Regions from separate parts of the Mycobacterium canetti CIPT 140010059 genome, predicted to be linked through region 1. Evidence: predicted binding sites of a transcription regulator. Region 1 holds the regulator's gene; the other holds the start of a gene.
The links. Region 1 encodes LexA, which represses DNA repair genes until DNA is damaged. Its sites were predicted from a motif close to CGAACANNTGTTCG; they were not measured.
Positions count from the first base shown of each region.

Region 2: MCAN_RS10640 (HNH endonuclease signature motif containing protein) is a predicted target of LexA. The motif match lies at 3,700-3,713, and genes of this name have one in related genera.

Region 1 covers NC_015848.1:3,088,201-3,092,789, forward strand. The annotation lists gene MCAN_RS14395 (alpha/beta fold hydrolase) at 1-154, shown strand, start outside; gene MCAN_RS14400 (PhzF family phenazine biosynthesis protein) at 203-889, shown strand; gene MCAN_RS14405 (peroxynitrite isomerase) at 898-1,392, opposite strand; gene nrdR (transcriptional regulator NrdR) at 1,444-1,908, opposite strand; gene chiZ (cell wall hydrolase ChiZ) at 2,071-2,568, opposite strand; gene lexA (transcriptional repressor LexA) at 2,819-3,529, shown strand; gene MCAN_RS14425 (LGFP repeat-containing protein) at 3,551-4,589, opposite strand, start outside.
Region 2 covers NC_015848.1:2,308,526-2,313,114, forward strand. The annotation lists gene istB (IS21-like element helper ATPase IstB) at 1-626, shown strand, start outside; partial or broken gene MCAN_RS22155 (hypothetical protein) at 720-902, opposite strand; partial or broken gene MCAN_RS24275 (IS110 family RNA-guided transposase) at 978-2,238, shown strand; gene MCAN_RS10640 (HNH endonuclease signature motif containing protein) at 2,366-3,622, opposite strand; partial or broken gene MCAN_RS21475 (IS5-like element ISMt1 family transposase) at 3,890-4,589, opposite strand, start outside.

The DNA.
Region 1 (4,589 bases):
CTTCATGGACACCACTGAGCCCGCCGAATACGACCAGGCCGCGCTGCGCGCGTTGCTTCGCCGGGGTGGCGGCGAAGCAACCGTCACCGGCTCGGCAGACACCCGTGTTGCAGTACTGAACGCCATCGGGTCCAACGAACGCAGCGCTACCTGATCACCACCGGGTCTGTTAGGGCTCTTCCCCAGGTCGTACAGTCGGGCCATGGCCATTGAGGTTTCGGTGTTGCGGGTTTTCACCGATTCAGACGGGAATTTCGGTAATCCGCTGGGGGTGATCAACGCCAGCAAGGTCGAACACCGCGACAGGCAGCAGCTGGCAGCCCAATCGGGCTACAGCGAAACCATATTCGTCGATCTTCCCAGCCCCGGCTCAACCACCGCACACGCCACCATCCATACTCCCCGCACCGAAATTCCGTTCGCCGGACACCCGACCGTGGGAGCGTCCTGGTGGCTGCGCGAGAGGGGGACGCCAATTAACACGCTGCAGGTGCCGGCCGGCATCGTCCAGGTGAGCTACCACGGTGATCTCACCGCCATCAGCGCCCGCTCGGAATGGGCACCCGAGTTCGCCATCCACGACCTGGATTCACTTGATGCGCTTGCCGCCGCCGACCCCGCCGACTTTCCGGACGACATCGCGCACTACCTCTGGACCTGGACCGACCGCTCCGCTGGCTCGCTGCGCGCCCGCATGTTTGCCGCCAACTTGGGCGTCACCGAAGACGAAGCGACCGGTGCCGCGGCCATCCGGATTACCGATTACCTCAGCCGCGACCTCACCATCACCCAGGGCAAAGGATCGTTGATCCACACCACCTGGAGTCCCGAGGGCTGGGTTCGGGTAGCCGGCCGAGTTGTCAGCGACGGTGTGGCACAACTCGACTGACGTAGAGCTCAGCGCTGCCGATGCAACACGGCGGCAAGGTGATCCTGCAGGGGTTGCCCGACCGCGCGCATCTGCAACGAGTACGAAAGCTCGTCGCCGTCGATGCGGTAGGAACGGTCAAGGGCGGTCACCTCTTTTGCGGTCGGGGCCAATCCGATCGACCCATCCGCGCGTGTGGACAATTCGAGTTCGATGACGTCACCGGTCACCGAATAGGTTCCAACCTCAATTTCGGTGATGCCGCTTGGATGGGCGAGAACGAGTTCAACGCAGCCCGGTCGGCAAACGCGGAGATACCCCGTCTCGGAATGCAGCGGCTTCCCGTCAGCTACCGCCCTGGTCTGCTGTGTGTACGTCAGAAACGGTTTACCCACATGGGCGAATACGACTTCCTCGAGGTATTCGAACGGCCGGATGGTGGGGTACTTGCCCGCACCGCGACCCGCCCAACTCCCCAGGAGGGGTGACAGCGCCTGCAGGGCAGGGGCCAGATCTCGGGTCATCGCCCGCTTGCGGGGGACAGGCATGCGGGAAGCCTAGCGCCGCGAGATCGGTCAGCTGTGGGCTGATAGGTTGCGGTGCGCGCGAAGCGCCTCAATCTCGCGCGCGAAATCGTCCGCGGAAGAAAACGACCGGTAGACCGACGCGAACCGTAGGTAGGCCACCTCGTCAAGCTCGCGCAACGGGCCCAGGATAGCCAGGCCGACATCGTGACTCGGAATCTCCGGCGACCCCGCGGCACGCACCGAATCCTCGACTTGCTGAGCCAGCAGGTTCAACGCATCGTCGTCGACCTGGCGTCCCTGGCACGCCCGGCGCACACCGCTGATCACCTTTTCCCTGCTGAAGGGTTCGGTAACGCCACTGCGCTTGACTACGGCCAGCACCGCGGTCTCTACGGTGGTGAATCGTCGTCCACATTCGGGGCACGACCTCCGGCGCCGGATCGCCTGGCCTTCATCGGTTTCCCGGGAATCGATCACCCGCGAATCGGGATGCCGGCAGAACGGGCAATGCATGGCCGCTCCTTTGCCGTCTTGACATCCGGGTATCACAGACGACTCCGAGCGTACCTGTGTGCTCCCGCGGGTAGCCACTGCAGTCACGACTGATGCGCATATTGCGTCGCGGTCACCCAGTAACGTTGACACAGAACGGTTTTCGCGGACACCGGGATGGCCTCAGCCAACCGGCGCGATCAGCGTCTGACCCACGGCCAATGCCGGTGTCTGCAGGCCGTTGAGTTCACGGATGCGGTCGGCAACCTGGCGGGTCGGAGCGTTCGGCGCCACCCGGACCGCCACGTCATGCAGGGACTCCCCCGTTTCCACCCGTACCACGGCAAGCCTGTCGGGCACCCGACCGGTCGAATCGGCCGACCCGTCGGCCGAACCGCCGGTGATCATCTGCCCGAACTGCGCCACCAAACCAAGCCAGAGAGTAATCGCCGCGGCAAGCAGAGCCAGCCCCACCGTCGTGGCCGGCGGGACGGGCCTGCTGCCATGCCCAGTCCTCGACATCCCGACCCCGGTGCGGTGGTAGCGCAGCGGCGCACCCCCCGGCCTCGATCGGCCGGGCCTGCGCGATTGCGCCGGCTCAGCGCGGCGCCAGCGAGGTCCATCGAGCGGGCCCCGCAGATTGAGCGGATCGGGGGTATGCGGTGGCCGGACCGGTGTCATGTTCGCTCCTCCAACTCAGACGGTAATCGCTCGCGTGTTCGACACTGTAGTCACTCATGTGTTCGATATCCGAACATTTGATCGAAGCGTGTCGCACGCGCAAAACGGTAGACCACACCACCGACACGTTTCGGTTGGAGCCGGACTTCCGGCGCGAATGCCCAGCCCCTCCTCGTGCCCTCCCGCGACCGGAACACGCCTGTCGAACACATGTTTGATTCTTGGTGCGAATGCGACTACATTCATTGCCATGAACGACAGCAACGACACCTCGGTTGCCGGCGGAGCCGCTGGCGCGGACAGCCGGGTGCTGTCCGCAGATTCGGCGCTGACCGAGCGGCAACGCACTATTCTCGACGTCATCCGCGCGTCGGTCACTAGCCGCGGATATCCGCCGAGCATCCGGGAAATCGGCGACGCCGTTGGTCTGACGTCGACGTCTTCGGTGGCGCACCAGCTGCGCACCCTGGAGCGCAAGGGCTACCTACGCCGTGACCCGAACCGCCCCCGCGCCGTCAATGTGCGCGGTGCCGACGACGCCGCCCTACCGCCGGTGACCGAAGTGGCCGGCTCGGACGCCTTACCGGAACCCACCTTTGTCCCTGTCCTGGGACGTATCGCGGCCGGCGGCCCGATCCTTGCCGAGGAAGCCGTTGAAGACGTCTTCCCGCTGCCGCGTGAGCTGGTTGGCGAAGGCACCCTGTTCCTGCTCAAGGTGATCGGTGACTCGATGGTCGAAGCCGCGATCTGCGACGGTGACTGGGTGGTGGTGCGACAGCAGAACGTCGCCGACAACGGCGACATCGTTGCGGCCATGATCGACGGTGAGGCCACCGTCAAGACGTTCAAACGCGCCGGCGGTCAGGTGTGGTTGATGCCGCACAACCCGGCCTTCGATCCCATCCCGGGCAACGACGCGACGGTGCTGGGCAAGGTCGTCACGGTGATCCGCAAGGTCTGATGCTGATCCGCGTGCAGGCTGTCAATCCGCCCTAATGAAGCCGTTGACTTGTGCCACTTCTTCACTGGCGAACCAGAGTTCGGCCAGCGTGTCGTGGTATAGCGCACTGCCGGGTGGGTAATACAGGCCGAAGCTCACACTGGCTTTGACGGGATAGCCGTTCGGCATCTGGTATGGGTCCTCGAGCGGCAGATGAATTGCCGGGCGCACGCCCGCACTCGGCGGTTCCGGCGGTTCTGCGGCCGCGTGCCGCCCGCCTCTGTCTTCAGCTGCGGATACAGCCGCCGCCGGCAACCCAGTGTCAGCAAGATCGGCAGCGTGGACATCGGGCGGCACCGCTTCAGGCGCCACTGCTTCCGGAACAAAGGCTTGCGGAACGAAAGTCTCCGGAACCACTCGCTCAGGAACAATGAGATCGGGACCGACTTCGGAAAGGTCGGCCTGCGACACAACGGGTGTCGGCGTGGTGTCCACCGCATCGGTGTCTTCCTCCTCGACCCCGACGTTGCTGGGGCCGGACAGCAAGTCGCTGCCGTAGCCCTCCTCACCCGGAAGATGCTCGGCATCACCGACAGCCGCCCCGGCGCCGCGCGGCCAGCTGACCCGCGGTGTGGACCCGGCGTCCGGCGCCACAGGTTCCGGCGGGAACTGGTCGCCGAAACCGAAATGCTCTGAACCGAAGTCCTCGTCGGGCGGCCAGTCTCCATCAGCGGCGGTACCGTACTCGACATCCCCAGCGCGGTCATCGTCGTAAGCAGCGGCGTCGTACCCACGTCGACGCCGACGCAATCCGAACACCACCAACGCCACCATCACGACCAGGAGCACCCCCAGGGCGGCGGCCCCTAACCACCACCAATGCCAGGTGAACTTCTTGCCGGGTGGGGGCATCGCCGAAGTACTTGGCTGGTTCTGCCCTGACACCTGCAGACCGGACAGCAAGGGCGCTAGGTTAGCGGGATCCGTAGTGAATGTGTTTTTTGCACGGTTCCACGAAATCATGCCGCCGGTGAATTTCTGTGAGACAACATCGCCGTCGACGGTCTGGTCGCCGACCGGG
Region 2 (4,589 bases), 780 kb from region 1:
TGTCGGCCCGCGAATCCCACGGCGGCGAAGGACGCATCAGGGCCGCCCGCTTCCCATCGCGCAAGTCGTTGGAGGAGTTCGACTTCGACCACGCCCGCGGTCTCAAACGCGACACCATAGCGCATCTGGGCACCCTGGACTTCGTCACCGCCAAAGACAATGTGGTGTTCCTCGGTCCACCAGGAACCGGGAAAACCCACCTAGCAATCGGGATCGCGATCCGCGCCTGCCAGGCCGGCCACCGCGTCCTATTCGCCACCGCCTCGCAATGGGTTGATCGTCTGGCCGCCGCCCACCACAGCGGCACCCTGCAATCTGAACTGATTCGGCTGGCCCGATACCCGCTGCTGGTCGTCGACGAAGTGGGCTACATCCCCTTCGAACCCGAAGCCGCCAACCTGTTCTTCCAATTGGTGTCGTCCCGCTACGAACGGGCCAGCCTCATCGTCACGTCAAATAAGCCCTTCGGGCGCTGGGGCGAAGTGTTCGGCGACGACGTCGTAGCCGCGGCCATGATCGACCGACTCGTGCACCACGCCGAAGTCATCGCACTCAAAGGAGACAGCTACCGCATCAAAGACCGAGACCTCGGCCGCGTCCCCACCGTCACGGCCGACGACCAATGAAACCAAGCTGGTCAATTTTCGATTGCCGACACCTGATCAGTTTTCGGTTGCCGTTGACACCCCGCCGTGGATCTTGATGGGAGCACGCGAAGCTCACTGGTGCACCATCCTTGTGTCGGTGATCTTGGATGGATTGCCGATGCACCCGAGGCGCCGCTGGGTTATCGCCCTGCTCGCTCGACAGCCGTGATGTCCACGATGAGTTCTGCGGAGTCCGGCGGTAGCCCCGGACGCGCCGACCGTCGACAGGACTGAGCGCCGACGAGCGCCGAACAGTGAGCGATGCGGCAGCCGCGTTCGGGCCCCGCACGAGGGTGCCTCCCCACTGAGTACAGCAGCGAGGAGGCTGTTATGGAGTCTACTGCCCAAACCACTACCCTGCCCGACGAGCCGCCGAACGGCGTCACGGGTGGAATCGATTGGGCGCGAGATGATCACGCGGTGTCGATCGTCGATGCGCGTGGGCGCGAGGTTCGCCGCGCCACGATCGAGCACAACGCCGCCGGACTGCGCGAGCTGCTCGAGCTGCTGATGCCGGGCCGGTGCCCGCGAGGTCGCCATCGAACGCCCGGACGGCCCGGTCGTGGATACCCTGCTCGAGGCCGGGATCACGGTGGTGGTGATCAGCCCCAACCAGCTGAAGAATCTGCGCAGTCGTTACGGCTCGGCTGGCAACAAGGACGACCGGTTCGACGCGTTCGTGCTCGCCGACACGTTGCGCACCGACCGGTCCCGGCCGCGCCCCCTGCTGCCCGACACCCCGGCCACGGCCACCCTGCGCCGGACCTGCCGCCCCCGCAAAGACCTCGTCGCCCACCGGGTTGCGTTGGCCAATCAGCTGCGCGCGCACCTGCGCGTCGTCTTTCCGGGTGTGGTCGGGTTGTTCGCTGACCTTGACTCGCCGATCAGCCTGGCGTTTTTGACCCGTTTCGACTGCTAGGACCGCGCGGACTGGCTGTCGGTCAAGCGCCTGGCCGGCTGGCTGGCCGCCGCTGGCTACTGCGGCCGTGTCGACCCGGCCGTGCTCCACGACCGGCTCACCGGTGACCCGCGCGGCGCCACCGGTGACGAGGGTGCCGCCAACGCCCACATCACCCGGGCCATGGTCGCCGCGCTCACCAGCGTCGCGACCCAGATCAAGACGCTCGACGCGCAGATCGCCGAACAGCTCTCCTTGCACGCCGACGCGCATATCTTCACCTCCCTGCCCCGCTCCGGCACCGTCCGCGCCGCCCGGCTGCTCGCCGAGATCGGGGACTGCCGAGCCCGTTTCCCCACGCCCGAATCGTTGGCCTGCCTGGCTGGCGTCGCCCCCTCCACCCGTCAGTCCGGCAAAGTCAAACACGTCGGATTCCGTTGGGCCGCAGACAAACAAATCCGCGACGCCGTCTGCGACTTCGCCGGTGACAGCCGCCGAGCCAACCTCTGGGCCGCCGACCGCTACAACCGCGCCATCGCCCGAGGACACGACCACCCCCACGCCGTGCGCATCCTGGCCCGCGCCTGGCTCTACGTCATCTGGCACTGCTGGCAAGACGGCGCCGCCTACCACCCTGCCAACCATCGCGCCCTCCAGGCACTGCTCAACCAAGATCAAGACCGGGCGGCTTGACACAGGGCTACTCATCGGCTTAGCGGGTGGGCGCCACCAGCGGGTAGCACGAACGAAATCCTTGATGCCCCAAACCGTTTAAGCGTTACTGCAGGGTACAGGTACCGAGCGGGACCCGCTGCCGGGCCTAGTTGCTTATCGGAGGTGGTTGCGGCTGGAAGGGTTCATACCACCACCAGTCGGCGCGCTCGCCGGTGGGCCCAGGCCACGGCGCTACCGCCGGCGGCGGCTTCGTCGACGCCCGCGCCAACGATCCCGCGCTCAAAGGTCGGCCCGCGCTGTCGGTGACGGTGAGGTTGTCTGCCGGTCCGGTAATGGTGATCAGGCCCCGATGGTGTGCCCGGTGGTGATACGGGCACACCAGCACCAGGTTGGCCAGCTCGGTGGCCCCACCGTCCTGCCAATGTTGGATGTGATGGGCGTGCAAACCCCGGGTGGCCCCACAACCGGGAACCACACACGTGCGGTCGCGATGCTCAAGCGCCCGGCGCAACCGACGATTGATCTGACGAGTCGTTCGACCGCAGCCAATGACCTGCCCGTCACGTTCGAACCAGGCCTCATAGGTGGCATCACAGAGCAGGTATCGGCGTTCGGACTCGCTGAGCAGCGGACCCAGGTGCAGCGCGGCGGCGCGCTCCTGCACGTCTAGATGCATCACCACGGTGGTGTGCTGCCCATGTGGCCGACGGGTCACCTCGGCGTCCCAGCCGGCCTCAACCAGACGCAGAAACGCCTCTGCGGTAGTCGGCAACGGGGGCCGCTGATCGGACGGGCGATCGCTGTTGTCGTAATCACGCTTGTACTCGGCGATCAACGCATCCAGATGAGACTGCAACGCCGCATCAAACTTCGCCGCCTCCACGTGCGGAAGCTTGATCCGCCAACAACTGAACTGCTCATCGCTGCTCTTAGAGATCGACGGCCGCGGATCCGGCGGAAAATCCGGTTCGGGTTCGGGTCGCGGTTCCAACTTGAGCGCGGTCCGCAACTGGTTGACCGTGGCAACCCCGGCCAACTCCGCATAATGCGCATCCGAACCCTCACCCGCGCGCGCCGCGATCACCCCAACCTGATCCAGCGACAACCGGCCCTCCCGCATACCCCGGGCGCAGCGCGGAAACTCCGGCAACCGCCGCGCCACGGTGGCGATCGTGTGCGCATTTGCCGGTGAGCAGCCCATCTTCCAGGCCACCAACGCCGGCACCGACCGCGCCCCCGTCACACCCCACAGCTGGTCGCGATCCAGCTCGGCCACGATCTCCACAATGCGCCCATCAATCGCATTGCGCTGACCGGCCAACTCCGCCAACTCCTCAAACAACACCTCCACACGCTCGGCAGGACTGACTACCGCTGCGCCAGACGTCGCGGTCGAAGACATGAGTTCATCATCGCAGCAGGGTCTGACAACTCCGGCCAACCCGAATCCACGCCCGGGGCCGTGCCGTCATCACCCCGCAAAGAGATGCTCGGCTCCGGCTCCGCCCCGGCCGGGGCCAAGGGCACTCGAGACAACGAAATCAGCGAACCCACCATGGAAACGCTCAACGGCGTGGGCCGCGAAGCCAGCGAAATGCTGGGAGCAGCTGGTGGACATCGCACAGATAGGCCCCAGACCCAGCCAGCACGGCTCCAACCGTCGACGCGCCTAGGGCGTGTCTCCCAATTTCGGAGTTCCCACTCGGGCGTGGATGACGGCGCAGGCCAGCAGGACGCCGCCGAGGTAGGTCAGGGCGTATTTGTCGTAGCGGGTTGCGATGCCGCGCCACTGCTTGAGTCGATGGAAGCCGCGTTCGACGGTGTTGCGTAGCCCGTAGAGCGCGGCGTCGAATGCTGGTGGCCGCCCGCCGGCAGACCCCTTGGCCTTGCGCCGGTCGATCTGATCTTGGCGTTCGGGGATGGTGTGCTTGATCTTCTTAGACCGTAATGCGGCACGGGTACTTGGGTGTGAGTAGGCCTTGTCGGCGAGTAAGCGGAAATCCGTGCTGCCCAGGGCGTATTCGGTGCTGGCATGGCGATAGTCGTCGAGCAGGGGCAGCAGTTGCGGGTTGTCGCCGGCCTGGCCTGCGGTCAACCGGATCCGCACCGGGGCTTCGCGCTGATCGGTCAGGGCATGGATCTTGGTGGTCAGCCCGCCGCGCGAGCGGCCGATCGCATGATCGTCGGGTTCATCGGCGGATTTCTTGTAATTCGACAGTGCCCCCTGTGGCGAGCGTGTCCGAGCGGGCGCCCGCCGAATGCTGGTGTGCCCGCACGTTCGTGGAATCCACCGACAGCAACTTCTCGATATCCTCGGCCACCTCAGCGTCCACCCCGAACACCGCGGCAACGTGGGCGAACATCTCGTC